4 regions of the Fictibacillus iocasae genome follow, and region 1 is predicted to be linked to each of the others. Evidence: riboswitches for the same ligand, from Rfam matches in the RefSeq annotation. Region 1 holds a riboswitch; each other region holds the start of a gene.
What was found. Region 1 has a riboswitch for S-adenosylmethionine ahead of ACFQPF_RS04410 (methionine ABC transporter ATP-binding protein). Riboswitches for the same ligand answer to the same signal wherever they lie in the genome.

Region 1 (7,385 bases):
AATGGCACCTTACCAAACAGCGTCTGTCTGTCACTCTGCCCTTCTCCTGTAATGACGAGATCGGCCCCTATCAATGCCTCGCTCAATTTGACAGCTTGTCCCACAACATGTGCACCAAGCTTCATCTTCCCGCCAAGACACAGCAAAGCAAAACCTAGCCCTCCTGCCGCACCAGCACCAGGCAACTCTTTGACTGAAACGTTGAACGCCTTTTCGAGCAAGGTGCTATACCTGTTCATCCCCTCATCAATTGTAGTAATGTCATCTTTCGTTACACCTTTTTGAGGTCCAAATACAGCCGTTGCACCGTTTGGGCCGCAAAGCGGGTTTTGCACATCGTTAGCGATAATGAACGTGCAATCATTCAATCTTACATCCAGTTCAGCAAGCGTTACCTTTGCTGCTTGAATAACAGAGCACACCCCTGGTACAAGCTGTGTCCCGCTGCTATTAAAGAACTGCGCACCTAACGCCTGCAGCATCCCCATGCCGCCATCGTTGGTGGCACTGCCGCCAAGCCCTATAAGAAAAGTCCGGTACCCTTGATCGAGCATTGCTTTAATGGCTTCTCCTACACCATAAGAAGTAGCGAGAATCGGGTTTCGTTTTTCCTTCGGGATCAGGTTAAGGCCAGCGATTGCAGCCGTTTCAATAACAGCCGTTCGCTCATCTCCTAGTACTCCCGTATGTGCTTCTGCCGTCACACCATCAGGACGCATAAGATTAAGTTGTAAACGCTTACCTTTCGTTGCATAAAGCAACGCATCAAGCGTCCCTTCTCCTCCATCTGCCATGGGGAGTTCTATGAACTCAGAATCCTTCAGCACCTTCTGAAACGAGTTTCTCATGATAGATGCTGCGTGAACGGCAGAAAGTGTTCCTTTAAATGAATCAGGAGCCATGACGATTTTCATTTAAATCCACTTCCTTTGATTAAGTTATCATTCATACTAAACTGCTGAACCATTCCACACAATAGACAGATGCCCAAAGAAAACATGGAAAATGATCATATTTTCAGACAATTGCACAATGGTATACTGCAGTGGATTATTTGATCTTTAATTTATGTACAGAAAGCAGAAGTGAAAGGATGACAGCATCTTGAAATAGATTCGGGTTTAAGCCTATTCTGTCTTTTATTTTCTCTAGTCGGTAAAGCAGCGTATTGCGGTGAATGAATAATGATTCGGCTGTTTCCTTGACGTTAAAATTTTTCTCAAAAAAAGTGGTGCAAGTCTCTATAGAAACGATATCCAGCTCTTTAATCCTACTCCCATAAATATCCCAATAATCTTCAATCCATCGATCAGAAATTTCTGTCGTCAGTCTGTGAATGCCAAAATCCTGAATATGAAAAATGCAGCCACTTAGATCCAGCTTCCTTCGCAGCTCAAGGCTTTTCTTCGCCTGCTCAAAAGACACCTTATAACCAGACGCACCGCATCGAGGAAAACCTACGCCTATTGTGATAGATTCACCGTGTGAGTCCGCATGGTGAAGGATCAAATTTTCAATCGTCCGATCTCCGCTTTCGAACTTGTTTTCATTCCGCACTCCGAGAACAAGGAGACGTTCATGTAAAAAGGCAGAAAAGTGAACAGGAATATGCTTTATTAAAAGAGCGGCGAGGCGGCTTCTTCTTTCTCGAACATGACGATAACTCTCACCTGCCTGATCAAACTCTATCAGGATAATGCTACACTTGCTTGAGGTGTTGATTTGAAAATGGGTGAGGGCGTAGGAATCGAGTGATACATCCGTCTCCGATCTTCCATACATGACATCTTGAACCCATAAAGAAAGACCGCGTTCATGCCACATCGTTTCTATGGCGCTGTGATGCTGTGCGATAAGAAGTTCAACCGCTGCTTTAGTGATCTGCATGACATTCACGAGTTTCTCTGGATGACCCGTCATCCCGATCACGCCAATATTCCTTCCGTTCTTTGTCAGTGGAAGATTCACGCCTTCTTTCGTTCCAGCAAAAGCGTCGGTATCATCAGGATATAAATAGAGCGGCTTATTGTTTCTTAATACATGAAGCGCTCCGCTATGTATGTTTCCGATACGAGAAGGATCAGAACTGGAGACGATGCGGCCTTCGATATTCATAATGTTGACAGAACAAGGCAGTAGACCGTTCAGTTTGTTTAATACCATATCGCCTAGCTGGGCTGTAATCTCCATCACCCAAACCCCCTTTTCTATATTTTCGTCTATTGTGCCCATCTTTACAATGTCCGACAGTCAAAGGTCATTAAGAAAACACTATTCAAACCGGTTTTCATAAAAAATGAAAGTGCCCATTTTTGAGCTCAAAGTTATGAACGAGCCGCACGCGCTGCTGGCTATTTAAAGAAAACTTCTTACGCCATGGCTTTAAGTCAGCCTTAGTTGAACGTATCCTTTTTTCCTAAACTTATTGACTGCATCGTATTTCTCCTTTGTTAAAAAAAAGTTATACTTTCTTAAAGTAAAAAAAGAACCCGAAAGCAGGGTTCTTAATGTCTTGGTTTATTCAGCTCTTGTATACACTCCTGCACGAGTGTAACTCCTTGGCTCATCGCGGCTCCGCCGCCGAATGCTGCGGACACACCGACAGCTTCCAAAATTTCGTTTTCGCTGCAGCCTTGGTCTAGACAGCCTTTTGTATGATAAATGATGCAATATTCATCCTGTGAATAGATGCTGATTCCAAGCGCGATCAACTGCTTGTATTTTTCAGAAATCTCGCCTTCTTTAAAGCAATGACGGGTGAATTCGTTATATGCGTGTGTCAGTTCCGGCATGTTTTCGTTATACTTTCCGAGCCCTTCTTTATAGCGGATCAGATGAGATTGAGTCGAGTTGCTGCCAGGCATGCTGTGGTCTTGATGTTCCATTTTGTTGCCTCCTGTCAAAGAATTTAGACAGGATTAGTATGAGCCAGCATTAATGATTTAATTCTTCATTTGCTGCGGGAGGCAGACTGGTCACATAGGTTCCGGCTATCAAGTCATGCAGTGAGCGCTTGTCGGCTCTTGCTGCGACCATGATGGCACTGGCGATGAGTGCAGCACCAAATGTGATGCCATAGACCAGTCCTCCCACAAGGACCCGCAGTAGCATCGTTCCAACATTAACAGCAGATCCATCGGCTTTTACGATGCGAATGCCGGCTAGTTTTTTGCCCACTACATACCCGTGCCACCTGACAGGCAATAGGACGGCATAAAGCAGCGAGAGACCATTCACCCACCAAGTGTCTCCAGGGTTTGATGAATTCAAATCTCCAGTAACAAGATAAGACAGAAAAGCAAGCGGGATACCAATAATAAGGCCGTCGAGCAGTGCTGCTCCCAATCTGATCCAAAACCCAGCTGGTGATTTCATAAAGAACACCTCCTTTACTTACATATGTATGGACAGTCAAAATAAAAAAGAACAGCCCGTAATCACAGGCTGTTCTTTATAGGTTATTATTCGCTTACAGGCACGACGGCCCCTTTGTATTTCTCGTTAATAAAGTCTTGTATCTCTTTAGAACGAAGTACTTCTACAAGCGTCTTGATGCTTTTCTTGTCCTTATCACCCTCACGAACTGTGATGATATTGACGAATGGCGAGTCAGAATCTTCAAGCGCGATTGCATCCTTTTGCGGGTTTAATCCAGCATCGATCGCATAGTTGGTGTTGATGAGAATTGCGTCGCCTTCATTATTTTCATACGCTTTAGGAAGCAGACCAGCTTCTACATCCGCTTTGAACTTTAAGTTTTTCGGGTTCTCCACAACGTCTTTGATCTGTGCTTCTGTCCCTTTGCCTTCTTTTACTTTAATCAAGCCTTCTTTTTCAAGAAGACCAAGCATACGGCCATGGTCTGCAACAGAGTTGGACATGATGACGGTCGCACCTTCTGGAAGGTCTTTTAATGATTTGTACTTCTTAGAATAAATGCCGATCGGCTCGATGTGAATGCCGCCAGCGTTCTCGAACTTGTAGTCATGGTCTTTCATTTGCGACTCTAAGTAAGGCACGTGCTGGAAATAGTTCGCTGCGATTTCTTTTTCTGCAAGAGACTTATTAGGCATTACATAGTCCTGAAACGTCTTAATTTCAAGATCGATGCCTTTTTCCTTCAATAATGGTTTAGCTTCTTCAAGTATTTCAGCGTGAGGCACGTTCGAAGCACCTACCACTAGCTTATCGTCTTTTACTTCTCCGCTATCTTTGCCGCAAGCAGCAAGTGCTGCAGCCAGCATAGCAATGATTAAAACAGAAAGAATTCTTTTCATGATGTGATTTCCTCCTAAATGTTTACTTATCGTTTATCAAGACGGCGGGTCGCAAAGTCCCCGATGACTTGAATGACAAACACAATGACAAGAATTAAAACAGTCGTGACAAATGTTACATCCGTATTGTCTCGCTGGAACCCTTCAAGGAACGCCAATGTTCCGAGACCGCCAGCACCGACCACACCTGCCATAGCAGTATAGCTGACTAGCGCGATAGCTGTAACCGTTATGCCAGAAACAAGTGCAGGCATGCTTTCAGGAAGCAGTACTTTAAAAATGATCTGGCTGTTTGTCGCTCCCATAGAGCGCGCAGCCTCGATGACACCTTTATCGATTTCACGCAATCCGATCTCAACCATACGCGCATAAAACGGCGCTGCACCCACGATTAATGCGGGCAGTGCCGAAGAGGCACCCAGCATGGACCCGACTAGAATCTTCGTGAATGGGATTAATAAAATAATCAAGATAATAAATGGAATGGAACGGAAGATGTTCACGACCGCTGCAATCAGTCCATTAAGAAACGCGTTTTCCCAAAGGTTTCCCTTGCCTGTAAGAAACAATGCCAGCCCGAGAAAAAGTCCGAGCACAAATGTTGCCGCGACGGAAACAGCCGACATATAAAGTGTTTCAAGAGTTGCCGTAAGAATAGTATCCCACTGTACATTCGGAAATAAATCTTTAAGCATTATCAATCACCTCTACTTCTACTTGATGCTCATGAAGAAAGGCAACTGCTTGATCCACTGATTCCTGCTCGCCATCTAACTGAATGAACAATGAACCATATGGGCCATTTTGAGTCTGTGAAACCTTTCCTTGCAAAATATTAACGGAGAGATCAAATTTACGGATCAGCTGGGTGATGACCGGCTGTTCAGCGCTTCCACCAACGAAAGTTAAGCGGATGATCTTGCTCTCAGGAAACTCTTCTACCAAATGCTTAATCGTATCCACTGTTTCTTCCGGCTCTGTTACTTGTTTCACAAAATCCTTCGTAATATTTTGCGACGGATTTCTGAAAACACTTAGTACTTCACCTTGCTCGACCACTTTCCCGTTCTCCATCACCGCAACACGATGGCAAATTTTTCGAATAACGTGCATTTCGTGTGTGATGAGAACGATAGTAAGTCCCAGCTTCTGATTAATCTCTACTAGAAGATCCAAGATGCTTTCTGTCGTCTTCGGATCAAGTGCTGAAGTCGCTTCATCACACAGCAGGACTTTCGGATTGTTTGCCAGTGCTCTAGCGATGCCGACCCGCTGCTTCTGCCCCCCGCTCAGCTGTGACGGATAAGATCCGCCGCGGCCTTCAAGCCCGACAAGCTTGATGAGCTCATTGACTCGACTATCGATCTCGGCCTTGGACTTACCTGCAATTTCAAGAGGAAAAGCGATGTTTTCTTTAACGGTGCGTGACCATAATAAATTGAAATGCTGGAATATCATGCTGATTTCCTGACGAGCTTTTCTTAGTTCGCCAGCGGACAGATGAGACAATGATTTTCCTGCTACCGTCACGTTTCCGCTTGTTGGACGTTCCAGCATGTTAAGCATTCGAATAAGTGTACTCTTCCCCGCGCCACTATATCCGATGATGCCGAATATTTCTCCTTGTTGAACATGTAAGTCGACCGTGTCAACTGCGTTTACCTCACCATCTTTAGTGCGGAACACTTTTTTGACTGATTCTAATGTGATCACGGTATCATCCCCTGCCTTCTTTGCAAAAATAAAAATGCCCTCCTGCTTAAAATGAGCAGAAAGGCATAATATTATCTATGCACCTTCTTCTCATCTCCCAAAGTAAATTTCTTACTCTGCAGGAATTGGCACCTTTCCAGCATAATGCTGGCGGTTGCCGGGTTTCATCGGGCCAGTCCCTCCACCTCTCGCGATAAGAACAAGTTGTTCTTGTTTATTTAACTGTGTTGAATTGTAGCACCCATGCCGAATGATGTCAAACAATACGTGCCAATATCTTTATTTACTGAATAAAAGAGTACTTTTCAGCTCTTCCCACTGTGATGCCAGGAACAGAACAGCTTCCCATTTCAGCCTTTGCTTGAATGCTCCGTCAAATTCCAGCCGCCCGTCTTTCAGCATTTTGGATAGCTTTTCTTTCCCTTCAAACAAAAGGGACAGGTTCTCTGCTTCTCCTGAAATGGAAATTTTCATCGGAATCGTGTCTTCTTTATACCTGATGATCACCTTGGTCTCACTTTCCATAAAGAATAAAGGGCGCTCTTTAATTCCGAACAATGGCAAATATGGACTCTTAGCAATTTGGTTCTCCCAGCACGATGCATTCAACATGAAAAATCCCCCCAAACCGTTATAACACCGATTTCGGGGAACGCTATGGTTATCCCTGCCAAAAGCCTTCGACAGCGGGCATCTTTCGTACCCTATCATCTGACAGATTTTTCTTTACGCTTTTCTTTCCCCTTCCCTTTGTGTACATGGTTCTTTTCACTGCGTTTTATTGTAGAAGTCTGGACAGGCCCTCTTACTTTGATTTTGACAACTGACTTCTTTTGCAGATTTTTGTCCTTTTTTTGCTTGTTTTGCTTGTTTTGCAAAGGAAATCTTTCTGCATGCTGCTTAAATTCGCGCACCTTTTGCTTTTCAGTGGATGTTTGAAATTTTATCGCATTCGTTCTTTTTGGTGTTTCCTTTTTAACTGAAACAGGAATCTCGACCTCTTCAGCTCTTACCACTTCACGTTTCTTTACCCGTGCAGCCTCTGTTTTCAACTGAGTGACAGTCATTTTTTCAGCTTGTCTGACCGTTATTTTATGGTTTTTCTTTTTTGCATGTAAATAAAGCGTGAACTTTCCGGCGGTAATCCCTTTTTTCTTGGCTTCGTTTCTCGTTTTTATAGGAGCAGAGGCAAAGGATACGGCCAAATGATGGCGTTCCTTTGTTTTCTCCGCGATAGCTTTCACTGATCGTTCAATCTTTTCGTTTGCAGCAGAGGAGGCATCCTTCGTTTTAGCGGCGGTGATCATCAGTTCACGATTAGGAGCTAGATAACCCTCGCGCTCAAAATCCATCATCAGTTCTTCGGCAAACTGTGACAGTGTATAGCCTTTCACA
Region 2 (7,385 bases), on a different contig from region 1:
TAGTAAGGTGAGAAGGAGTGAAGTGGCACAATGCTTGATTATACAAAGAAATTAAGAGACGAATTTTATAAGCATAAAGACGAAGAAAACGCAGCGCCTATGGAAGCTTATATGCGAAATCAGTTTCCTTTCGTCGGCATGAAGTCGCCTGTCAGGAAGGATGTATTTAAACAGTTCGTTAAGAAACACGGATATCCGGAGAAAGAACAGCTGCAAGAAGCCGTTAAAGAGCTATGGCGGATGCCGGAGCGAGAGCTGCATTATGCCGCTCTGGGACTGGTGGATGGCTTCTTAAAAAAGCTGGAAGAAAAAGATTACGAGTTGCTAGAATACATGATTGTGAACAAATCGTGGTGGGACACGATTGACCACATTGCCGCAAACCATGCGGGCAAGCTGTTCCGTCTTTATCCACACCTGTTAGAGACAGTCGGTATGAACTGGAGGCAATCGGACAACTTTTGGCTGAGGCGCACAATGATTTTGTATCAGCTCAAATACAAAGGTGATACTAATGTAGAGCTGTTAAAGGATATTGTTGAAGAGAACCTAGGTTCAAAAGAGTTTTTCATTAACAAAGCGATCGGATGGGCATTGCGTGAATATGCCAAGTCCGATCCAGAATGGGTCTTGAACGTGACAACGCAGCTGGCTCTTTCACCACTATCAAAGCGTGAAGCGTTAAAAAACGTATCGTCTAAAACGATTAAAGCTTAATAGGGATAAGAGAAGAGTGTTCCATTATAGGAGCACTCTTTATTGAGTTCACTTTAGATAAATCCCACCCGTTTATTCATTCATCTGATTAATATGTTTTAGAGGTCTTTTATCCTATTTTAAGATTGAATGTTAGGTTTTTGATACTATTAATGTAAATTTTATGTAAGTCTTTGGAAGTATTTTAACAAAAACCGAACAATAATACGTGTCGATATGTGTTATATTCTAGTTAAATTGACTTGTTTTACATTAAAAGTATAGGAGTGGTAAATGTGGCGTTAAACCATTTTCGTCATTTATCTAAACTGGTTCTCATCGTAACGATGGTAATCAGCTTGTTCGCACCAATCTCACAGCAGAAAGCGAATGCAGAAGGTGTTCTTAAAGTTACTGAGGCGATTGCGAACAATACAGGAACTGCTACTGTTGAGGGTTATATTGTTGGAACAGTTAAAGGTGGAACCGGATCGTCCATTTCATATCAGTTTGAAGGTCCCTTTACTCAAGATACAAACCTTGCTTTAGCTGATTCACCAAATGAAACAGATAAAACTAAAATCCTTGCAGTCCAGTTACCAGGTGGAGCGGTAAGAGAAGCCTTAAATCTCAAAGCACATTCTGAGAATTTAAAGAAAAAAATTCAAATAACAGGAGATTTACTTGTTTATTTTGGTGTTCCAGGTCACAAAAATGCAAAATCATTCTCATTTGTATCTGGGATCCCAGCAGAACCTCAAGCTGAAGTTGTAACCGCTTCAATTCCTCAAGGTGTTATTTCTAAAGGAACAACTGTAACACTTGAAACGAAAACTGAAGGTGCTGCAATTTATTACACACTTGATGGGACAGTACCGACGAAAGAGAGCAAAATGTATTCCGATCCTATTACAATTAACGAAGATACAACAATTAAGGCAATCGCAATAAAAGATAAAATGAAAGACAGTAGAGTATCAGAGTTTGTTTATAATGTTGCTATTTCAGGACTTCGCATCCATGACATTCAAGGTGAAAGTCATAATTCACCAGTGGACAAAAAGTATGTAGAAGGAGTAACAGGTATCGTGACATATGTCGCAGATGCTGACAATTTCTATCTTCAAGACACACAACCAGATGAAAATGAAAAAACTTCTGAAGGAATTCTTGTATATAAGAAAGGTCACGGCGTAGCAAAAGGTGACATCGTCACAGTGGCCGGTCAAGTAAAAGAATGGGTACTTGAAGGTTACAGCGACAAAATGAAAACAGATCTTGCTGTTACAGAAATCAACGCAACAAATACACTTATTAAACTTAATTCTTCAGGCAATGCTCTTCCTGAAGCGGTAACAATCGGCGAAGGCGGACGTCAGCAGCCGACTGAAATCATCGACAATGATAACTTTGGTCTTTTCGATCCGCAGCAAGACGGCATTGATTTTTACGAAAGCTTAGAAGGCATGTTAGTGAAAGTGGACAACCCTTCTGTCATCGCGCCGCAAAAAAATGGCGAGATCGTCGTGGTGCCTGATATTCATAAAAATAAAGAAATCAACGAAGCTGGCGGACTGAATATTACGGCTAACGACTTTAATCCAGAGCGACTATTTATTGATATGAATGATTATTCTTTTGTTGCTAAAACAGGAGACTATTTTGTAGGCTCTATTACTGGGGTCGTAAGCTACGGATATGGAAACTTTAAAGTACTGACAAATCGTGATGACCTTCCGCAATTTGTTGAGGGAACAACGGAACGTGAAACATCTGATTTCCATGAAAAACATAAAGAACTGACGATCGCGAGCTTTAATGTAGAGAACTTCTCTGCAGATGAAAATGGGACGAGTGATGAAAAAGTAACACGCATCGCAGGATCGATTGTTACAAACTTAAAATCTCCTGATATCGTTGGACTGGTAGAAATGCAGGACGGAAACGGTGCATTAAATAATGGAAACACTGATGCAAAAGAAAGTGCGGATCGCTTGATCGCTGAAATAGCAGCACAAGGCGGACCAAACTATGTTTACACAGATGTTGCTCCAGAAAACAATAAAGACGGCGGACAGCCAGGCGGGAACATCCGTGTCGGTTACATCTACAATCCAGAGCGTGTGAAGCTTGCAGAAGGTGTGAAAGGGACGGCGACTCAGGCTGTAACATTCAAGAATGGCAAGCTGACAGCAAACCCAGGACGTATTGATCCGACTAATGCTGCATTTGCAAGCAGCCGTAAGCCGCTTGCGGCACAGTTCGAGTTTAACGGCGAGACTGTCGTTGTTGTAGCAAACCACTTTAACTCAAAAGGCGGAGATCAGCCGCTGTTCGGAAAGAACCAGCCTCCATACCTAAAAAGTGAAGAACAGCGCCATCAAATTGCCGGTATCGTCAATAACTTTGTAAAAGAAGTAAAAGCGGACGATCCAAACGCGAAAGTTGTTCTGCTTGGAGACTTTAACGACTTCGAATTTTCAAAAACATTTGATATTCTCAAAGGCAGCGAGTTAACAAACATGATTGACGAAGTGCCATTTAAAGAACGCTTCACGTATTCTTATCAAGGAAACGCGCAAGTGCTTGACCACATCCTTGTGACAAACAACATGGCGAAAAAGACGAAAGTGGATATCGTCCACATTAACTCTCAATTCATGGAAGAGCACGGACGTGCGAGTGACCATGATCCAGTCATCGTTCAAATCAAGCTTGATAAAGTAAAAGACGTAAAAGTGAAGTAAACAGCTAGCAGCCGCTCGAGGATATTCCGAGCGGCTTTATTAGTAGGGTCCGGTACGTTTCTTTAAGCTGCAGCGCAGCAAATACGCCGCAGCTTAAAGAAACGTACCGGACCCCTTCACTGCATTGGACACTTGACACACCAACTTCAATTCATTACCATATACTTAATTTAATTGAACACAATCTCTTATTAAGAGCAGGCGGAGGGAATTAGCCCAATGAAGCCCGGCAACCATTCATGCTGAATGACCAGCGTGGAAACGGTGCTAAATCTAACAGCGAAAAGCTGAAAGATGAGAGGAACTCGGACGATCTACCAGATGCCCGCTTTCTCTCATGAGAGCGGGCATTTTTTTAATGAAAAAGGAGAATGAGTGATGGATATCGCAAAGTGTATACATTGGCGTGGACTGAAACTGAGAGCATCATTGCATTTCCCGGCCGCGTACAACACACATCCAAAGGGGATATTTCCTTTAATTATTATTTGTCACGGATTTACGAGCAGCCGTATTGGTGTAGACCGATTATTTGTTAAATCAGCTGTGCAGCTTGAGAGAGAAGGTAACATTGTTGTGCGATTTGATTATGCAGGTTGTGGTGAGAGCGAGGGTCAGTATGGCGAGAACTCATTTGATGACCTAATTGAACAAACTCAAACGGTAATCACCTTTGGAACGGAACTGCCGGGTGTAGACCGTAATCAAGTCACTTTGATTGGACACAGCCTGGGTGGTGCGGTAGCTGCTATTACTGCAGCAAAAGATCATAGAGTAAAGAATCTGGTTTTATGGTCTGCAGTAGGAAGACCGTATGATGACATTTCAGCTATCGTTGGACCGGCAGAATGTGACGAAATCGAAAAAAGCCGCTGTATTGATCATTTAGGTTACACTCTGACACCGAAATTTTTAGAGTCGCTGAAGCGTTTTAACCCTATCGAAAAAATAGCGAGATTTAACGGCCATGCACTGATTATTCACGGAACAGGGGACAAGGTAATTACATCAGAGTATGCCAAGCATTACGTTTATTCTTTAAAAGAAAAAGCCGAAAAGACGCTGATTCAAGGTGCGTGCCATACTTTTTCAACAGGACCTCATTTTGATCAGCTAATCAATAGAACGAAAAAGTGGATGCGATACAGAACAAGTAGCGAAGAACGCATGGCTAAAAAAACTTCATAAATAATGATTGACATTATTAACAGTATCATCCATAATACAAAGTAATTTGATAGGAATACACTCTTATTAAGAGCAGGCGGAGGGAATTAGCCCTATGAAGCCCGGCAACCATTCATGCTGAATAGCCAGCCATGAAAACGGTGCTAAATCTAACAGCAAAAGCTGAGAGATGAGAGGATAATCGGATGTCTACTGAAACCCTCTGTCTCTTAATGTAAAGACAGAGGGTTTTTGTCATGTTTTCCGCCTCTTAAAGAGTAATTGTCAAAAGTACAGGAGGGTGCAAAATTCCGGAGTGAAAAAGGTTCAGCCCGAAGTCACTTCAGAGCTAAAGGTTTGTCAGAAAAACCATTAAAGAGAATTTAGGGGGCAATAAAAATGAAAAAGATATTAAAAGGTTTGGCAATAGGGGCACTTGCACTAGGATTGACAGCTTGTTCTGATGCAACAAGTGGATCAGAAAAAACAACCAAACTTACTGTAGGAGCATCCAACGTACCGCATGCAGAAATTTTAGAAGAAGCAAAACCATTGCTAAAGGATAAGGGCATTGATTTGAAAATTGTTACTTTCCAAGACTACATCCTACCGAACAAGGCGCTTCACGAAAAAGAAATTGACGCCAACTATTTTCAGCATATTCCTTATTTAAATCAGCAGTTAAAGGAAAATGAAGAATATGACTTTGTAGATGCTGGCCCTGTACATATTGAACCAATGGGTGTGTACTCCCACAAATATAAGTCATTGAAGGAGCTTCCGGATGGAGCGCTGGTTATTCTTAGCAACTCAGTAGCGGAACATGGGCGCATCCTATCTATCTTCGAAAAAGAAGGGGGAATCAAACTAAAAGAAGGCAAAGGATATGAAGCGCAGCTTAGCGACATCACAGATAACCCAAAGAACCTGAAATTCAAAGCAGACATCGAACCAGGCCTTCTTACAAAAGCATTTGAATACAAAGAAGGCGACGCGGTCGTCATTAACACGAACTATGCTATTGACGCTGGTCTAAATCCAAAGAAAGATTCTATTGCTTTAGAAGGACCGGATTCACCGTTCGCAAACATCATCACAGTCAACAAAGGAGATGAGAAGAAGGAGGGAATCAAAACACTTGTAAAAGTGCTGCAGTCTGAAGATATTGCCGAATTCATCAACAAAGAATACAAAGGGTCCGTCTTGCCAGTCAGCAAATAAGGAGATAGAACATTGGATAAAGATCACCTTTCTTGGCAAAGAAAAGTTATGACAGAGGACGTTGAACTGAGTCCTTATTTAAAGAAGGTCATGGCAGATGCCGCTTCACAAGCTGCTAACCACAAAACCAAACGCAAACTCTATCAAAAAAGAGTGAGCAAGCGAATCTAACAAGAATTATTTCGGGGTCCGGTACCATCACAAAGAAAAGGGGCAATCACGCCGATTTTCTTCATTGGTACCGGACCCCGATTTTTTTGTTTTTAATATACTTAATTTTTCTTCTGACATCGACCTGACATATTGGTGGGATACATTATTAATGCGGGACGAACTATTGCCTGTAAAATTCACCATATAACAGGAGGAATGAAAGATGTTTAAATCAAAAAAATCAACATATGTCGCAGCGGGCATGCTTTCACTCGGTTTAATTGGAGCGGTGCCGGTACTTGCGGCAACGGACCATGATAATTCAAAAAAAGACATTAGAGAAAATGCAGCTGAACACTTCAATAAAAAACGGCATCACCATAGCGGGCATGGTTATAAATTGGATCCAGCCATCATTAAAGCAAAAGCAAAGATGCTAGGTATCAGTACTTCAGGTAAAGAAACAGAAGAAATTTCTCGAGAGGTTCGAGAAACGGAACTGAAGAAGCGGGCAAAAGAAAATAACGTCACGATTGATGGAAAAAGCTTCCGAGAAATATCGAGAGAAATTATACAAGCCGAATTGAAAAAGGAAGCTCAAAAGCTTGGTGTGAGCATTGATGACAAAAATTTCCGCCAATTAGCGGAAGATGTAAGGACTGCCACAATGAAAAGTGAAGCCAAGAAGCTGAACATTAAAACAGAAGGAAAAGAAATAAGAGTGCTTGCTAAAGAGGTCCGCGAAGCAAAGATCTCAAAAAAAGCAAAGGAACTCGGCATCTCTTCATCGAATAAAGAAACGCACGAAATTGTTCAAGAAATTCGCCGAAAGCAGATCCTTAGTTTAGCTGATAAACTGGATATAACAGCCAAAAACAAAACATTAGAAGAGATTGTGCGTGAAATGGCTGTCAAACACCCAGATGAACTGGAAAAGCTTGACCTTTTTCAAGAGAAGAATCGGAATTTCTTTCATATGAAAGGGTTTGAAAAGTACGGAAACAATGATCATAAACTCAGAGGCGGGCCTGCTGGCGAAACCCTCAGTGACGAAGGAGCATTTTCAGAAGCTGGAATCTAATTAAACGTGCAAAACGATGAACCCCGGTATCGATATCGGGGTTTTTATTTTACAATGAACGGTAAGGAGTGAGCTCGGATGAAAACCATATTGGTTGCAGAAGACGAAGTATCAATCAGTGCTGTACTAAAAGCTTATTTGCAAAATGCAGGTTATCGGGTGGTACAAGCGTTTGACGGGCAAAGCGCGATTAGCTGTTTTCACCAGTCAGAACCCTCCCTCGCAATTCTTGATGTGATGATGCCCGAGCTAGACGGATGGCGAGTGCTCAAAAGAATTAGAGAACACAGCACATGCCCAGTTATCATGCTCACTGCACT
Region 3 (7,385 bases), on a different contig from region 1:
TTCATCAATTCTTCTTTATGAAACCAAGGGTAGCCTCCGAATATTTCGTCTGCGCATTCTCCAGATAATGCTACAGTCGACTGTTTTTTAATATGACGGCAAAACCATAATAGTGAGGAATCCACATCAGCCATACCCGGCAGATCTCTTACCGTGACCGCTTCACGCAAATGGTTGATTAACAGCTCGTTATCGATCACACAAAAATGATGGACCGAGCCTGTCGACTGAACCATCTTTTCTATCCACGGGCCGTCACTGTTTGGCTGAAAATCGCTTGCTTTAAAATATTTATCGTTTTCTGCATAATCGATCGAAAAGGTATGCAGCTCCCCTTTGTTTTCACTTTGAAAATGCTTGGCGGCAATGGCACTGATCGCTGATGAATCTACCCCGCCAGAAAGAAAGGTACACACTGGAACATCGGCGATCAGCTGGCGCTCTACCGCATCCACCACAAGACTCCGCACATTTTCAATCGTTTCTTGAAGGTCGTGTTCATGAGGCTTGCTTTCTACATTCCAGTAACGCCATTTTTTCAAGCCGCTTTTAGAGAAGGCAGCGGCATGGGCCGGCCTCAGCTCGCTGATTCCTTTATACACCCCGACACCTGGTGTTCGCGACGGTCCAAGTCCGAACACTTCCTGCAGGCCTTCTCTACCGATCTCTGCCTTGACATCTGGATGTGCAAGAATGGCTTTTATTTCTGAACCAAACAATAGGGAGCTCCCGCTTTCACGGTAGAATAGCGGTTTCACACCAAGACGGTCACGTGCCAAAAAGACCGTTTCCCGTTCTGCATCATAAATGGCAAAAGCAAAGATGCCGTTCAGCTTTTCCAGACAGCTTTCTTTCCATTCGATATACGCTGTCAGCAGCACCTCTGTATCCGAATGCCCTGTAAAGCTATACCCTCGGGAAAGCAGCTCTTTTCTGATGTCTTCTGTATTATAAAGTTCCCCGTTATAGCAGATCGTAAAGGCTATCCCGTTTTTGAGCCTGGTCATCGGCTGCACGCCGCCTTCAATATCGACTACTGCAAGCCTCGCATGACCGAACCCTACGTGAACATCGCTCCATGCGTTCAGTGCATCCGGTCCTCTCTTAGACAGTGTATTGGCCATTTTAAGAAGCACTTTTTTTTCACCGGCCACATGATGTTTCCAGTCCGCCCAGCCTGTTATCCCGCACATAGCTGTCACCCTTTCTTCCTGCATTTGATCACATCTGCCCAATAAACAGAATATGCAGTGCCGCATGTACAGGTGACCCGATTTTGCATCTACAGATTTGTGGGCAGGGAAAGAGCAATGTATAATCGAAATAATGAGAAATAATATTCCATTATACGTACTAACGAAAGCAGGTGTATGATGCCACAGTCAAAATTGTTCAGAGCCGGATATGCTCTGCTGCTCATTTTTCTGCTGATCTGGGTCGGCACGAAAATTGACTTTATCTTCCGTCCTCTCGTCGTTCTAGTGCAAACCTTGTTTGCGCCATTTCTTCTTGCCGGTGTGCTGTATTATCTTTTCCGTCCTGTTGTGAACTTTTTACATAAGCGCAGCGTGCCGAAAATTTTATCGATTTTGCTTATATACGGTGCGGCAGTTGGACTCGTTACCCTTCTTATTTACTCGATCGGTCCTGTCCTTCAGCGCCAGGTAAGCAGCCTAGTTGAGAATATGCCGGGTTTAATTAATTCTGTGAGAAACAACATTGTCGAATTGCAGAACCATGAGTGGGTGGACCGCTTTCAGGAAAGCGAACAGTTCAACCCGAAAGAGCTTTCAGATAAAGTTACTGCCTATTTATCTGACAGTGTGTCTACCATTGGTACCAACATCGCCAACTTTATTTCAATCGTCACGAATATCGTCGTTGTTTTTGTCACAGTTCCGTTCATTCTTTATTACATGCTGAAAGAAGGAGAAAAAGCGCCTCGCCAGGTTCTATCTCTTCTTCCCATCAAGCAGCGGGAAAACGGACAGAAAATTTTAAGTGATATGGACCAAGCACTAAGCGGCTACATTCAAGGCCAAATACTAGTCAGTGTCGTCGTCGGTCTCATGCTTTACGCAGGCTACTTAATCATCGGGATTGAATACTCTCTTCTGCTGGCTCTCGCCGCGATGCTGACGAACGTCATTCCGTTCCTCGGTCCTATTATCGGGGTGGTTCCAGCCATCATCGTTGCCGTTACCGATTCACCTGCCATGGTCGTTAAAGTACTGATCGTGATGGTCATCGCCCAGCAGATTGAAGGCAACCTGATTTCACCTCAAGTGATGGGACGGACGCTCGACATCCACCCTCTCACGATTATCTCTTTATTGTTAGTAGCAGGAAGCCTCGGGGGACTGCTCGGCTTGATACTTGCTGTACCGGTGTTCGCTGTTTTGAAAGTGATTGTCCTTCATACGTACAGACTGTTTAAGCTGCGCAACCTGCAAAACTACGAGTAACATAAAAAACCGGCCTAGGCCGGTTTTTTGTTTACACTATTGGAAAGCATAACTTTTTTGCAAGATGATTACTCGACGCAGCTAAAAGTTAATGAACATAGTATAAGAGCAACTAAGGCTGACTGAAAAACATGGCATCAGCCTAGTTTTCTTTACCTATAGGATATTATAACTTTTTTGCAAGATGATTACTCCACGCAGCTAAAAGTTAATGAACATAGTATAAGAGCAACTAAGGCTGACTGAAAAACATGGCGTCAGCCTAGTTTTCTTTACCTATTATTCTGCTGGCAATGCTTCCTTTTCGTAGATCGGCACCCAGCCTTCTTTTGATTTGAAGATGCGCACAGCCACGACTTTACGGTCTTCCTGCAATGTAAAGTAATGACGGTAGTTTTCAGGAACGGAGATCAAGTCGCCAGGCTCGAGTTCAACATCGAAGAAGCGCCCGTTCGGTCCTTCAATCGCAAAAATACCGTGTCCTGAAACGATGAACCTCACTTCATCATCGCTATGGTGATGCTCAGAAAGGAAGTTCTTCAATAGTTCATCAAGGTTCGGCGTAGCATCAGACAAAGAAATCACGTCTTCTGTCACATAACCCCTGCGTGCGGACAGTTCATCGATCTCCGTTCGGAATGCTGCAATCACTTCTTCTTTATCTTCGTCACTTAATGAAAAGTTTTCTCTTAAGTGAGAAGGAAGCTTTTCAATATCCCACTTCTCATAGATGACTTCCTGGCTTTGAAGATAAGATTCTACTTCACTTTGATTCTCTATTCTTTCTCCGTTATCATGAAATCGTAATTGTGCCATTTTCTTTTCCTCCTAAAAATTTATGATTTTTTTAGCGGTATAGCGCTTAACGCCGTGAAACAGATTGAGAGATTTTAATTTAATATGATAAGTAAACAAAAACTCAAAGGCCTCCAGATGCTTTTTCGCTTCAAACGCATCTCTTCCCCACACCGTGATTCCATGATTGCGAATGAGTACTGCTCTTGTATCCGGGTTGATGGCAGAAGCAGTCGCCTTTGCCAGCTGCTCAAGATCAGCATAATTTTCCACAATCGGAACCGTGATCTCGCCATCCTCTTCCCAAATGCCGAATGCTTTGATCAATTCCTGACCTCTGAATGTGATGCTCCCTTCAGAAGCATACATCTCAGAAATAATATTATTGTCGATCGTGTGGACATGCAGGCAGCAGCCTGCATCAGTCAATTTGTACACTTGGGCATGAATGCCTGTTTCAGCCGAGGGCTTTAGATGCGTTTCTTCTGCTGGAATGCCGTGTCTGTCCACAAGCAAGAAGTCTTCATCCGTCCTTTTCCTTTTGTCTTTTCCGCTAGCTGACACAAGAAAGGTTACCGGCTCATCCGTTATTTTAATAGATAAATTTCCGCTCGTACCTGGGAACCAGTCTCTGGCTGCCAGCTCATCCTTTACATCAGCCAGCTCTGTCCAGCGCAGCTCTCTTGTCATTGCACACCCTCCTTCTTCTTTTCAAGATCGGATATAATATCATGAAACGTTTCAAATGGCGTAAACGGTATGTTCAATTCCGTGCATTTCTCGATTAAAAAGTCCCGAGCGAACACGTCATCGGCATGTTTGGCTGCTTCAAGGTCTGTGATGGAATCTCCAATCACAATTCTCCGATATTTGCTGCTATCCCATTTGCGAAGGATGCTCGGTTTACAGCATCCGCAATCGTTGCTGCACCATTTATCACAGCTGTTCGGCCACGTTATTGAAATCGTTTGTCCTGAGAAATCGCTGCCGTTGCAATAGATCTTATCCTGACTCAAGTGGCTCTCCAAGTATGGGTGAACAAAGAAATCAATTCCTCCGCTCACCACATAAAAGTCCATTCCTTCTTTTTCAGCATAGGCGAGTAAGTCCTCAAAGCCTTCTCGCTGTTTTGATTGAGATAACACGAATGATGTAATCTCTTCTCTCTTTGTAGAAGGGATAGAAGCAAACATCCTGCCTACACCCTCTTGTATGCTCATTCTCTTTCCTAATATGTCATTCACGATCTCTTCCCAGCCAGGTGCGCCGTATTCCTTCATAATGCTGACGATGTTATCCTTTTCTGTGATGGTTCCATCAAAATCGCAGAAAATCACACTCTTTAACGTCACTTTGCTGCCACCCCGCCCCAGAGCTCAAGAGCAATCCGCAGCTCGCGATTTGCTTTAGCTGCTTCTTCTAAAGAAATGCCTGCTACCGCCGCATCTACAGCTTGCCTGAACGCTTTCGCCCCGCCTGCTGCTCCGTCAGGATGTCCATGTACCCCTCCTCCGGCATTGATCACACTGTCTAAGCCGAAATCAGTGAACAATTGCGGAACAAGACCGGGATGGATGCCTGCTGATGGTACAGGGAAGACTTTTTTCTGCGAACCGCTCTGTTCAGTCAGCGCCTTAGCAATGCCAATCGCTTCTTCATGTTTCAGTGCGACAGTGCCGTATGGTGATGGAAACAGGACAAGATCAGCCCCCGCTAAACGAAGCAGTTTTCCAAGTAAAACAGAATACCGTATGCCATAAAGTGAAGATGAACCAGACGCTCCTGCCAATGCAGGGTGAGCCATGATGGGCACAGTAATTTCTTTATCTTCCGCAAGCTCTTGCAGTACATCGGGCCCATAGGATAGCACGTTAAACAACAGGGCATTCGCGCCGAGTTCTACCGCTTTTCTGGCTTTATCCCGCAAGTTCCGAGTTTTTCCCGTGACGTTCACTGCATATAGTGTTTTTTCACCTGTGATGCTTTCCGTTTCTTTTAAAACCTGTCTAGCAGCCTTGATTCTCTCCTCAAATGGTGTGAGCGGATTATCAAATAAAATTTCGTCATCCTTGACAAGATCCACCCCGCCAAGCGCCTGCTCACGAAGCTGCTCTTTAAAGAATGAGATATCTTTTCCGAGCACCCCTTTAAATATGCTCATCACAAGCGGCCTCTCATTTACACCAAGCTGCCTCCTGATGCCTGTTATTCCGTATTTCGGACCAGGAAAATGAGAAGCAAGCGCTGTGTCCAGTTCAAGATCAACAAGCTTGATCTCGCCGTCCAGTGACAGTTTGCCGAATACGGTCGTTAAGATAGCCGGCAGATCTGGCGAAAAATTAGCTGATGGGTAAGAAATTTTTATTAAACCTCTTTTCCTAGACCCTCCCAAGTATTCATTGGCCTTTTCATCTTCTTCGAGAACGGTGACTTGTTCCACTATCCCTTTATGCTTTTGCAGCTGCTCCTTTTCAAGCTGAGGAAGATCCGTCCAAGATCCGACAGTCAGCCCGAGAGCAATGCCTTCTGCTTTCTTTTCAAGATCGCTTTTTTTTTCGTGCACAAGATATGTTGCTGTTACTTTTCCCATCGCCGGGTCACTCCTTTTTATGCAAATCACTTGGCTGCCTGAATCCATTTAGTCAATTTAATAAATAAAAAGCCCCTTCACGAGGAAGGGGCGCGCATGTAAACACGGTTCCGCTTCCTCTTATCTGCCAGCTGATACAGCTGCAAGATTTAGCACCGTTTTCACCGAAATGGTAAATGGTTGCCGGGTTTCATAGGGCTAGTCCCTCCACCTGCTCTTGATAAGAGAAAATACAAAATTGTTTGAATATATTAATTTAATTGTGATTATGACAGGGGTTTTATCGCCTGTCAACTACTTTTCAAAATTTAATTTTGTGATGCGGTCAGCCGCTTCGATTAGCCGTTCTTCAGAAGTTAACAGCCCGGCCCGTACATACCGGTCTCCTTCTTTACCAAATCCCACTCCTGGTGCGACGACAACATGAGCTTCATCGAGCAGCAGGTCAGAGAACGTTTCTGATGTATACCCTTCCGGCACTTTCAGCCAGCAAAAGAAAGACCCTTTAGGTGCACGCACATCCCAGCCGTTTTCTTGCAGACGGCCGATGAAAGCATTGCGTCTGCTTTCATATGTGGCAGCAAGCTCAGACACACAATCCTGCGGCCCCGTCAAAGCGGCTGCAGCTGCTGACTGTACCGCCCCGAACAAGCTCACGTAGTAATGATCTTGCATCAAGTTCAAGCTTTCGATCACCTGCTCATTGCCGACAGCAAAACCAACTCTCCAGCCCGCCATGTTATACGTTTTCGAAAGCGTATAAATTTCGACGCCAACGTCCTTTGCCCCTTTAGACTGGAGGAAACTAGGAGGCTTCTCACCGTCAAAACCAATAGCGCCATAAGCAAAATCATGCACGACCAGAATATCATGCTTTTTCGCGAGCTCGACTGTTTCATCAAAAAATTCAACAGTCGCCGTTCCCGCTGTCGGATTGTTAGGATAGTTCAAGAATAATAGCTTCGCATTTTCTAACACACTTTCTGGGACTGCCGCATAATCCGGAAGAAAGTGATTTTCCTCTATTAGCGGCATAAAATGGGTATCAGCTCCCGCCATCGCAAGACCTGACAAATAGTCTGGATAGCCCGGATCCGGTACGAGCGCAGTATCTCCAGCATCAAGAAAACATTGCGAAATCTCAACAAGACCCGCTTTTCCTCCAAACAAAATCGCCACTTCTTTATCAGCATCCAGTACTACACCATATTCTCGCTCATAAAACTCACAAGCTGCTTTTTTTAAAAAATCATAGCCGCGAAACGGAGAATATTTATGAAATTGCGGGTTACCCGCCGCTTCTTTCATTGCTTTTACGATATGAGGCGGAGTCGGAAGATCAGGATTACCCTGCCCTAAATTGATAATGTCATGCCCTTTCGCTACATGACTGCCCACCTTTTTTACAAGCTTCGCGAAAAACTGCTCAGGCAGTTTCTCCATTACTTTTGCCTGCTCAAACCTTTTCAACACGTTCACTTCCTGTCTGTTCTTTATTAAAGAAAACTCGGCTGACGCAGAGCCTTTTCGTCAGC
Region 4 (7,385 bases), on a different contig from region 1:
GATGAAACTGGAGAGGTGATACTGCTCTCTAAAAATGATACGCGTACTCGTATACTGGACACCGTTACAAAAACAGTTGAAGTAATAGATTCTATCGTTAAATCACATTAACTAATTTAAATCAGATTTTAAAAAAAGCGTAAATGGATTATGCCTTTTTCTATCTCATTAGCAACAAAATTTTTGAAAAAACGGCCTTTTAAAAAGATGACGGTCATCTAAAAAGAAGGGGATGGAAGAATGGTTGAAAACAAAGAAACGCCTGAACAAAAACGCGAAAGACTGCGTCAAGAAGAGAGCAAACGTAATCCGACGGGAAATATGAACGATGCGTTGAACCGGGCGCAAGCGGGAAATCTTACTGATGCAGCAGGCGGTTTGGGCTGGAGTGGGTTTGGTCTCCTCATCCTTATAATTGTCATCAGCTTTGTTATTGGATCCTACTATTTCGAGTGAAAAGACCTGTTATGAGGGTCTTTTTTTTACGTAGTACAAAAAAATACAACTTTTTGTAAACTTTTGTATAAGTAAGGCGATACATAAAAGGTAACGTTAATTGAGTAGCTGAAATGAGGTATGGGAATGAGTCTGAATAAAAATAAATTGATGCTAGTGCTGTCATCAGTCGGAATGATCCTAGCGATTTTGATACAAATGATTACGAGGATTTGGCCGATGACATGGACAGACGGACAGCTGGAAAGCTACTCTGTGATCTTGTATACGGCTTTAGCGATACCGCTGATCATGCTGGCTGTTGCATGGAGGATGTACCATCACAGCCATCATCATCCCGTTTTGCCTGTTCTGATCACGATTATCCTCACATTCATCAGCAACGCGATGATTGTGAGTGGTGAAGGAGATGTAGTGTTTCACTTTTCCATTTTTCTTGTTGTGGCATTAATGAGTTTTTATGATGACATCAAGCTCATTTTAGTCATGACGGTTATTTTTGCGCTCTTTCACTTGATGGCGATGTTTTTTTATACAGCGCTTTATTTTGGAACTCATCATTACAATTGGTATATGTTCGTTCTCCACGCCGTTTATCTCGTGCTGACATCCAGCGGAATCTCGTGGCAGATTCATACGAAAAAACAGTATACGAATCAGCTGCAAGAAGAGAATGAATATCGTGCAGAAGCGCTGCATTCAGCGATCCACCATATACAAAATACGTCTTCTAAGCTTGTGGAGCATGTTCAGATGCTGACACAAAATGCGAAGGAATCCAGTGGTGCCATTAAGGATGTGGTCCACTCGATCCATCAGATTGCGGCAGGATCAGATGAGCAGCTGGAACGGTCAAAGCAAAGTGAGGAAGATGTTCAGCACTTAAATGGTGGTGTGTCATCTGTGATGGCGCGGACGGCCAGGGCTCTGGAATCGTCATCATCGGCTAATAGGCTGGTCGAGCAAGGAAACCGTTCCATGGTCAAAACGAAGCAGCAGATCGAACATATCCATCATCATTTCCAACATGTGTCCCAAACGGTCTATCACCTTGAAAACGAATCCAATCAGATTGGGAAAATCTTGTCTGTAATTTCAGAAATAGCGGGACAGACGAACCTTTTGGCACTAAATGCAGCCATAGAAGCAGCTAGAGCGGGAGAGTCTGGAAAAGGGTTTGCGGTTGTGGCCGATGAAGTCCGTAAGCTTGCCGCCCAGTCGAATGCAGCCGCTGGCGACATCTCCCATTTAATCGAATCCATTCAGCGTGAGATCACAGTGGCAGGAGGCACGATGAGAGATGGAGTAACGGTTGCAGAGAAGGGCTTAGAGCTGGTCGGTGAGACGGAATCGATTTTTGCGGAAATCTTAAACGTATCGAATAAGGTGGCACTGGAGGTAAGGGACATCTCCGCGATTTGTGCACAGCTGGAGGAGAATACAGAACACCTGACCGATTCACTTCAGATTATGGCTGTAACGTCAAAAGAGCATAATGAGACGAGCCGGGAAATTCTCGTTAACTCCCAACAGCAGATGGCCGCTACGCTCCAGCTGAGCGATGTGACCACACAGCTGCAACAGCTTTCCAGTAACATGAATGATCTGGTGATGAACTTAAGTGAAAATAAATAGAAAGCTAGCGGGTGTGTATCCGCTAGCTTTTCTTTACACTTTGAGCAAGTATAACTTTTACGCCTTTAACGAGATATGGGAAAAACGGCGGAAATCAAACAGACCCATGTCGGTGAGCTTGATTTCCGGAATGACGGGAAGTGTCAGGAACGACAATGTTAAAAATGGATCGAAATCGCCATCGAATCCGAGCTCGTTCAGCTTGGACTTCAGGTGTAGAATCTCATCGTTCACCTGCTCGAAGCTGCGGTCTGACATCAAACCGGAGATGGGAAGCGGAACAGAGGCGAGCACTTCACCGTCCTTTACAATGACATATCCGCCTTTCATGTTCTGTATCTCGGCAGACGCTGTCATCATGTCACGGTCGTTCGTTCCGGCGACGACGAGGTTATGAGAATCGTGCGCGACGGTAGAAGCAATTGCGCCGTCTTGCAGCCGCAATCCTTTTACGATGCCGAGCCCGATGTTGCCCGTCTTATTATGCCGTTCGATCACGGCGATTTTAAGAAGATCGTCTGTTGCAGAAGGAAAATGCTCTCCAACCGCAGCCGTTACTTTTTTCGTGACGAGCTTATTTGGTATCACCTCGATCACGTTTGCATGGTCGCCTTTTTTCAGCCCGATAACAAAGTGCTCTACTGAGAGCGGAGCAATATGGATCGAGTCGGTGAGTGCTTTTGGCGGAGCTTGTTGATTGAGCTCCGGACCACAGTAGCTGCCGTCTTTAGCGACCAGTTTTCCTTCCGCATAGACGCTTGCAATCGCGACATTTTCCAAATCGTCCAGCACCAGAAAGTCAGCTTTATACCCTGGTGCGATGGCGCCTTTATCGTTCAAACGATAGCATTTCGCCGCGTTCAATGAACATAGCTGAATCGCTTGGATTGAATCCATGCCTTGCTTGATAGCGAGCCGAACATTGTGGTCAACACTTCCTTCTGCGACGAGATCATCAAGGTGCTTATCATCGGTACAAAACATGAATCGGCTGGCGTTGGCAGACGTCACAGCTGGCAGCAATGCAGCCAGATCCTTCGCCACTGACCCTTCACGGATAAGGACGTACAACCCGCGGGTGATGCGGTCGCGCGCTTCCTCGGCCGTCGTGCATTCGTGATCGGTTGAGATGCCGGAAGATGCATACACGTTGATGCCATCTGCATCGAGACCCGCCCCGTGGCCGTCGATGATGGCTTTGTGATTAGCGGCAGATAAAAGCTTATCGAGCATCTCTTTTTTGCCGTGGAGCACAGCCGGATAGTCCATCACTTCAGCCAGCCCGGGTACACGGTTGTGTTTGTAAAAAGGGTGAAGGCGATCGGCTTCAAGCACCGCGCCCGCATTTTCGAACGGTGTAGATGGCACGCATGACGGCAGCATGACCCGCACGTCCAGCGGCAGGTTTTCCGATTGCTGCAGCATGTAAGAGATGCCCTTCGTACCCGACACGTTGGCAATCTCATGCGGGTCGGTGATGACAGTCGTCACGCCGTGCGCGAGCAAAACCTTGCTGAACTCTACTGGCGTAACCATCGACGACTCAATGTGCACGTGTGCATCAATAAAAGCCGGACTCACATAACGGCCGGCCGCGTCCACGATCTCGTCCGCCTCGTCGTAAAAACCGATGCCAGCGATGTATCCGTCGATGATGGCTATATCGGCTTCGATAATTTCCAGGTTAAAGACGTCGATAACTTTGCCGTTCTTTATGATCAAGTCCGCCGGGATGCGCTTGGCGGCGGCATCAATCCGGCGTTTTAATGTGATTTCGTCCATGAGCAGCTCCTTTTATATTCAGTAGTATAAGTGTGGCACTTTTTTGCGGTGCTGAAACGTGTGAGATTTGGTCGCTGCTGCAAAGAAAAGGCTGCGGCTGCAAATAATTGTGTCGAAAAATAAATAAAATGTGGCGCTGCAAATAAATTTTCGGATCTGCAAATAAATGGTTTGAACTTGCAAATAATTATCGCAGATTCGCAAACAAATGTCGCGAATCTGCAAATAAATTATGACTTCGGCAGTGAGAGCTTATATTTTCGGTTCTTTTTTGCACCGGACGAGGGCAGTGACAGCTGCTTTAACAACCGACTTGCTGTAAAAACGGATTCCATACGAGCAAAATCCCTAAAATGAGAGTTGCTGATCTCGTCACCGACGAGCAGCACATAATCTTTTAGAGCAGTGAGGTGAGCGTCCCGCGAAAAGGCGAGACAAAAGGGGCATCGCCACCCGGAATTCACTTTGAACATCGGGTCTCTGACGGACGGGCAGTCGGCATTTGGACAGAATACGCCTAATATCAAGTCGCTCAGCTTCAATTCGTACCAATGCATGAGATCGGGATTGTATGGTGTGCTGCGCTTTATCAACGATTTGGCGATTTGTTTGATGAGCTTAGCAGATAACACTTCATCTGTATGAGCAGATTCAAATTCAGCCGTCCGATTGGGGAGGTTTAACCGTGATGTCACGTTCTGATAGACGAAATGGTGGTTGGACGTAGCGTCATACCGGGTGTCGGAGTTGCTGATGACCACTTGAGTGATCACGGGGACGAACGGAAATTTTTGCTGTTTGAGCCACTTTTCAAGCTGGATGCGCTGTCTTTGGACCTGCAGCAGAGGATCACTGTAGCTCCGTTCCAGCCCATTTTTATTGTGAATGATGTGCCGCGTGTGCTGATCAAACAGGATAGAGCCGGACATGTTCTTCGCTTCTAAAATGAGCAGATACGATGGTGAGAGCAGAAGGCAGTCAATTTGAAAAAAATCGCCATTCTCATTTTCTAGCCTGAGGTCTTCAAGCACAGAATAATGGTTTTGCTTGAGAAATTGAAAATCATAATGCAGCGCCTGCTCACCGCGATACCCCGCCAAGCTTCGCGCAAGATCTTCTTCAATGTCCGCCCGCTTTTTGTGCATAGCCGGAAGCCTCCTCAACAATGCCTCAAGCTTTAAAATTTTGAGCGGGATATCCCTCTTTTTTAGAATGGTGACCAATGGATCCACCTCCCTTTTGGAAGTCATCATGACATAATTAGCGGGTGCAGCCAAATGAGTAAAATGGTGTTCTCAGCGGGGATTTGGTTGTAGATGGGGATGGCCGCTTAGAGCAAGTCTCGTTTTGGACTTGCAGAGGTGCTGTTTTTTGAGAAAATGATAGATTTTGGAGGGTGCAAATAACGAGGGTGTGCTGCAAACAAACATGTCGAAGAATAAATAAAATTTCGCCGTGCAAATAAATTTTCATACCTGCAAATAAGAGGCGCAGATTTGCAAAGAAATAAGCCGGATTCGCAAATAAACTCCTCAAATTCGCAAACAAATGCTAGCCAGCCGATCAGCAACTAGAAAAAATAGTGTTGACAACGACCTGCACTCGGCATTATGATTGTAAACAATTAAATATTGAGAATATTTACTCTTATCCAGAGTGGTGGAGGGACTGGCCCTATGAAACCCGGCAACCAAACTTACATGTTGTAAGTTCAGGTGCTAAATCCTGCAGAACACTTATGTGTTTTGAAAGATGAGAGAGGTCCGGTTCCGTATATGATGCCTCTCTGAAACTTTCAGAGAGGCTTTTTGATGTTTACAAAACAAGAGGAGGAAATTGAAAGATGAAAAAATGGGGACTTTTTTTACTAGTGTTGGTGTTTGCGTTGACGGGGTGTGCGAGCGGATCGGCGGATAAAGGCGAGGCGCTGCCGGAGGATAAGCTGCTGATCGGTGTGACGGCTGGACCGCACGAGCAGATTTTTGAAAAGGTAAAAGAGGTAGCGGAGAAGGACGGCCTGGAGATTGAACTGAAGGTATTTAACGAGTACGTGATGCCGAACGTGGCGCTGTCGGAAAAGGAACTGGACGCGAACAGCTTCCAGACAGAGCCGTACTTGGATACGTTCAAGAAAGACCGCAAGCTTGATATTGTAGAAGTTTTCGATACGGTGACGTTCCCGCTCGGCATCTACTCAAACAAGATTAAGAGCATTGATGACATCAAGGAAGGCGACAAGCTTGGCATTCAGAACGATCCGATCAACTTGGCACGAGCGCTAAATCTTTATGAAAAAGCAGGACTGATCAAGCTAAAGAAAGGCGCTGGCATGGAAGCGACGCAAAAAGATATTGTGGAGAACAAGAAAAACGTCAAGTTTGTGGAGCTAGAAGCGTCACAGATTCCAAGACAGCTGGATGAACTGACAGCGGCAACGATCAACACCAACTTCGCGATCGAGCACGGACTGAAGCCGAAGAAAGACTCTCTGTTCATTGAAGGAGACGATTCGCCGCACGTGAACTTAGTCGCTGTGCGCGGTGAGAACAAGAACGATAAGGTGTTGAAGAAGCTTGAGAAAGCGTACCGCTCGAAAGAAGTGAAGGACTTTATTGAAAATGAATTCGACGGCGCCGTTCTGCCGTCTTGGTAAAAGGGGGGAGGAGCGTATGATTCAGCTGCAGAACGTGTCCAAAACGTTTGTGACGAAAAAAGGGAGTGTGGAGGCGCTGAAAAACGTCTCCCTCGACGTGAAAAAGGGTGAGATATACGGCGTGATCGGGTACAGCGGAGCAGGTAAGAGCACGCTCATCCGCTGTGTGAATTTGCTTGAAAAGCCGTCAGAAGGAACAGTGTCGGTAAACGGCACCGAGCTCACGAAGCTTCCTTCTAACAAGCTAAGTGAATCGCGCAAAAAAATCGGCATGATTTTTCAAGGATTCAACCTGCTGAAAACAGCGACCGTTTATGAAAACATCTCCATTCCACTGCGCCTTTCCGGGCTGCCGAAAGCGGAAATTGACCACCGTGTGAAAAAATACTTGTCGATCGTCGGCATTGAGGGAAAAGCGGATTCGTACCCTTCTCAGCTGTCTGGCGGCCAGAAACAGCGTGTGGCGATCGCACGGGCACTCGCACATGAGCCGGAAATTTTATTAAGTGATGAAGCGACAAGTGCACTCGATCCAGATACAACCGAGGCGATTCTCGATCTGCTGCTCAAAATTAACAAAGAGTTTGGCATCACCATTTTATTGATCACGCACGAGATGAAAGTGATTCAGAAAATATGCGATCGTGTTGCGGTGATGGAAAACGGTGAGGTGGTGGAGAGCGGTACGGTGCTTGATGTGTTCACAGCGCCGCAGCATGACACAACAAAGCGCTTCGTGAACAGCATCTTCCATCATCAGCTGCCAGAGGCGCTGCTCTCCAAACTAAAAGAAACCGGTTCAATCGTCAGTTTGTCGTTCGTTGATACAACGCCTGGCGAGCCGACTCTCGCGCTCGTG

Region 2: another riboswitch for S-adenosylmethionine. It lies ahead of ACFQPF_RS01140 (alpha/beta hydrolase); the one in region 1 lies ahead of ACFQPF_RS04410 (methionine ABC transporter ATP-binding protein).
Region 3: another riboswitch for S-adenosylmethionine. It lies ahead of ACFQPF_RS08685 (2,3-diketo-5-methylthiopentyl-1-phosphate enolase); the one in region 1 lies ahead of ACFQPF_RS04410 (methionine ABC transporter ATP-binding protein).
Region 4: another riboswitch for S-adenosylmethionine. It lies ahead of ACFQPF_RS09275 (MetQ/NlpA family ABC transporter substrate-binding protein); the one in region 1 lies ahead of ACFQPF_RS04410 (methionine ABC transporter ATP-binding protein).

The regions. Positions count from the first base shown of each region.
Region 1 covers NZ_JBHTCP010000009.1:44,038-51,422, forward strand. Annotated here, with positions in the region: gene ACFQPF_RS04380 (glycerate kinase) at 1-914, opposite strand, end outside; gene ACFQPF_RS04385 (CdaR family transcriptional regulator) at 1,051-2,190, opposite strand; gene ACFQPF_RS04390 (carboxymuconolactone decarboxylase family protein) at 2,505-2,885, opposite strand; gene ACFQPF_RS04395 (RDD family protein) at 2,935-3,375, opposite strand; gene metQ (methionine ABC transporter substrate-binding lipoprotein MetQ) at 3,462-4,277, opposite strand; gene ACFQPF_RS04405 (methionine ABC transporter permease) at 4,304-4,972, opposite strand; gene ACFQPF_RS04410 (methionine ABC transporter ATP-binding protein) at 4,965-5,990, opposite strand; SAM riboswitch class I at 6,078-6,190, opposite strand; gene ACFQPF_RS04415 (hypothetical protein) at 6,270-6,602, opposite strand; gene ACFQPF_RS04420 (anti-sigma-I factor RsgI family protein) at 6,698-7,385, opposite strand, start outside.
Region 2 covers NZ_JBHTCP010000002.1:240,359-247,743, forward strand. Annotated here, with positions in the region: gene ACFQPF_RS01130 (DNA alkylation repair protein) at 31-717, shown strand; gene ACFQPF_RS01135 (DUF6359 domain-containing protein) at 993-3,443, shown strand; SAM riboswitch class I at 3,629-3,744, shown strand; gene ACFQPF_RS01140 (alpha/beta hydrolase) at 3,822-4,631, shown strand; SAM riboswitch class I at 4,692-4,807, shown strand; gene ACFQPF_RS01145 (MetQ/NlpA family ABC transporter substrate-binding protein) at 5,010-5,831, shown strand; gene ACFQPF_RS01150 (hypothetical protein) at 5,844-6,002, shown strand; gene ACFQPF_RS01155 (hypothetical protein) at 6,208-7,065, shown strand; gene ACFQPF_RS01160 (response regulator transcription factor) at 7,144-7,385, shown strand, end outside.
Region 3 covers NZ_JBHTCP010000014.1:80,137-87,521, reverse strand. Annotated here, with positions in the region: gene asnB (asparagine synthase (glutamine-hydrolyzing)) at 1-1,193, opposite strand, end outside; gene ACFQPF_RS08705 (AI-2E family transporter) at 1,371-2,465, shown strand; gene ACFQPF_RS08700 (1,2-dihydroxy-3-keto-5-methylthiopentene dioxygenase) at 2,745-3,281, opposite strand; gene ACFQPF_RS08695 (methylthioribulose 1-phosphate dehydratase) at 3,294-3,950, opposite strand; gene ACFQPF_RS08690 (2-hydroxy-3-keto-5-methylthiopentenyl-1-phosphate phosphatase) at 3,947-4,612, opposite strand; gene ACFQPF_RS08685 (2,3-diketo-5-methylthiopentyl-1-phosphate enolase) at 4,609-5,850, opposite strand; SAM riboswitch class I at 5,968-6,077, opposite strand; gene ACFQPF_RS08680 (pyridoxal phosphate-dependent aminotransferase) at 6,145-7,320, opposite strand.
Region 4 covers NZ_JBHTCP010000015.1:19,386-26,770, reverse strand. Annotated here, with positions in the region: gene ACFQPF_RS09300 (carbon-nitrogen hydrolase family protein) at 1-111, shown strand, start outside; gene ACFQPF_RS09295 (DUF6366 family protein) at 241-456, shown strand; gene ACFQPF_RS09290 (methyl-accepting chemotaxis protein) at 583-2,091, shown strand; gene ade (adenine deaminase) at 2,149-3,873, opposite strand; gene ACFQPF_RS09280 (nuclease-related domain-containing protein) at 4,104-5,018, opposite strand; SAM riboswitch class I at 5,518-5,632, shown strand; gene ACFQPF_RS09275 (MetQ/NlpA family ABC transporter substrate-binding protein) at 5,717-6,526, shown strand; gene ACFQPF_RS09270 (methionine ABC transporter ATP-binding protein) at 6,543-7,385, shown strand, end outside.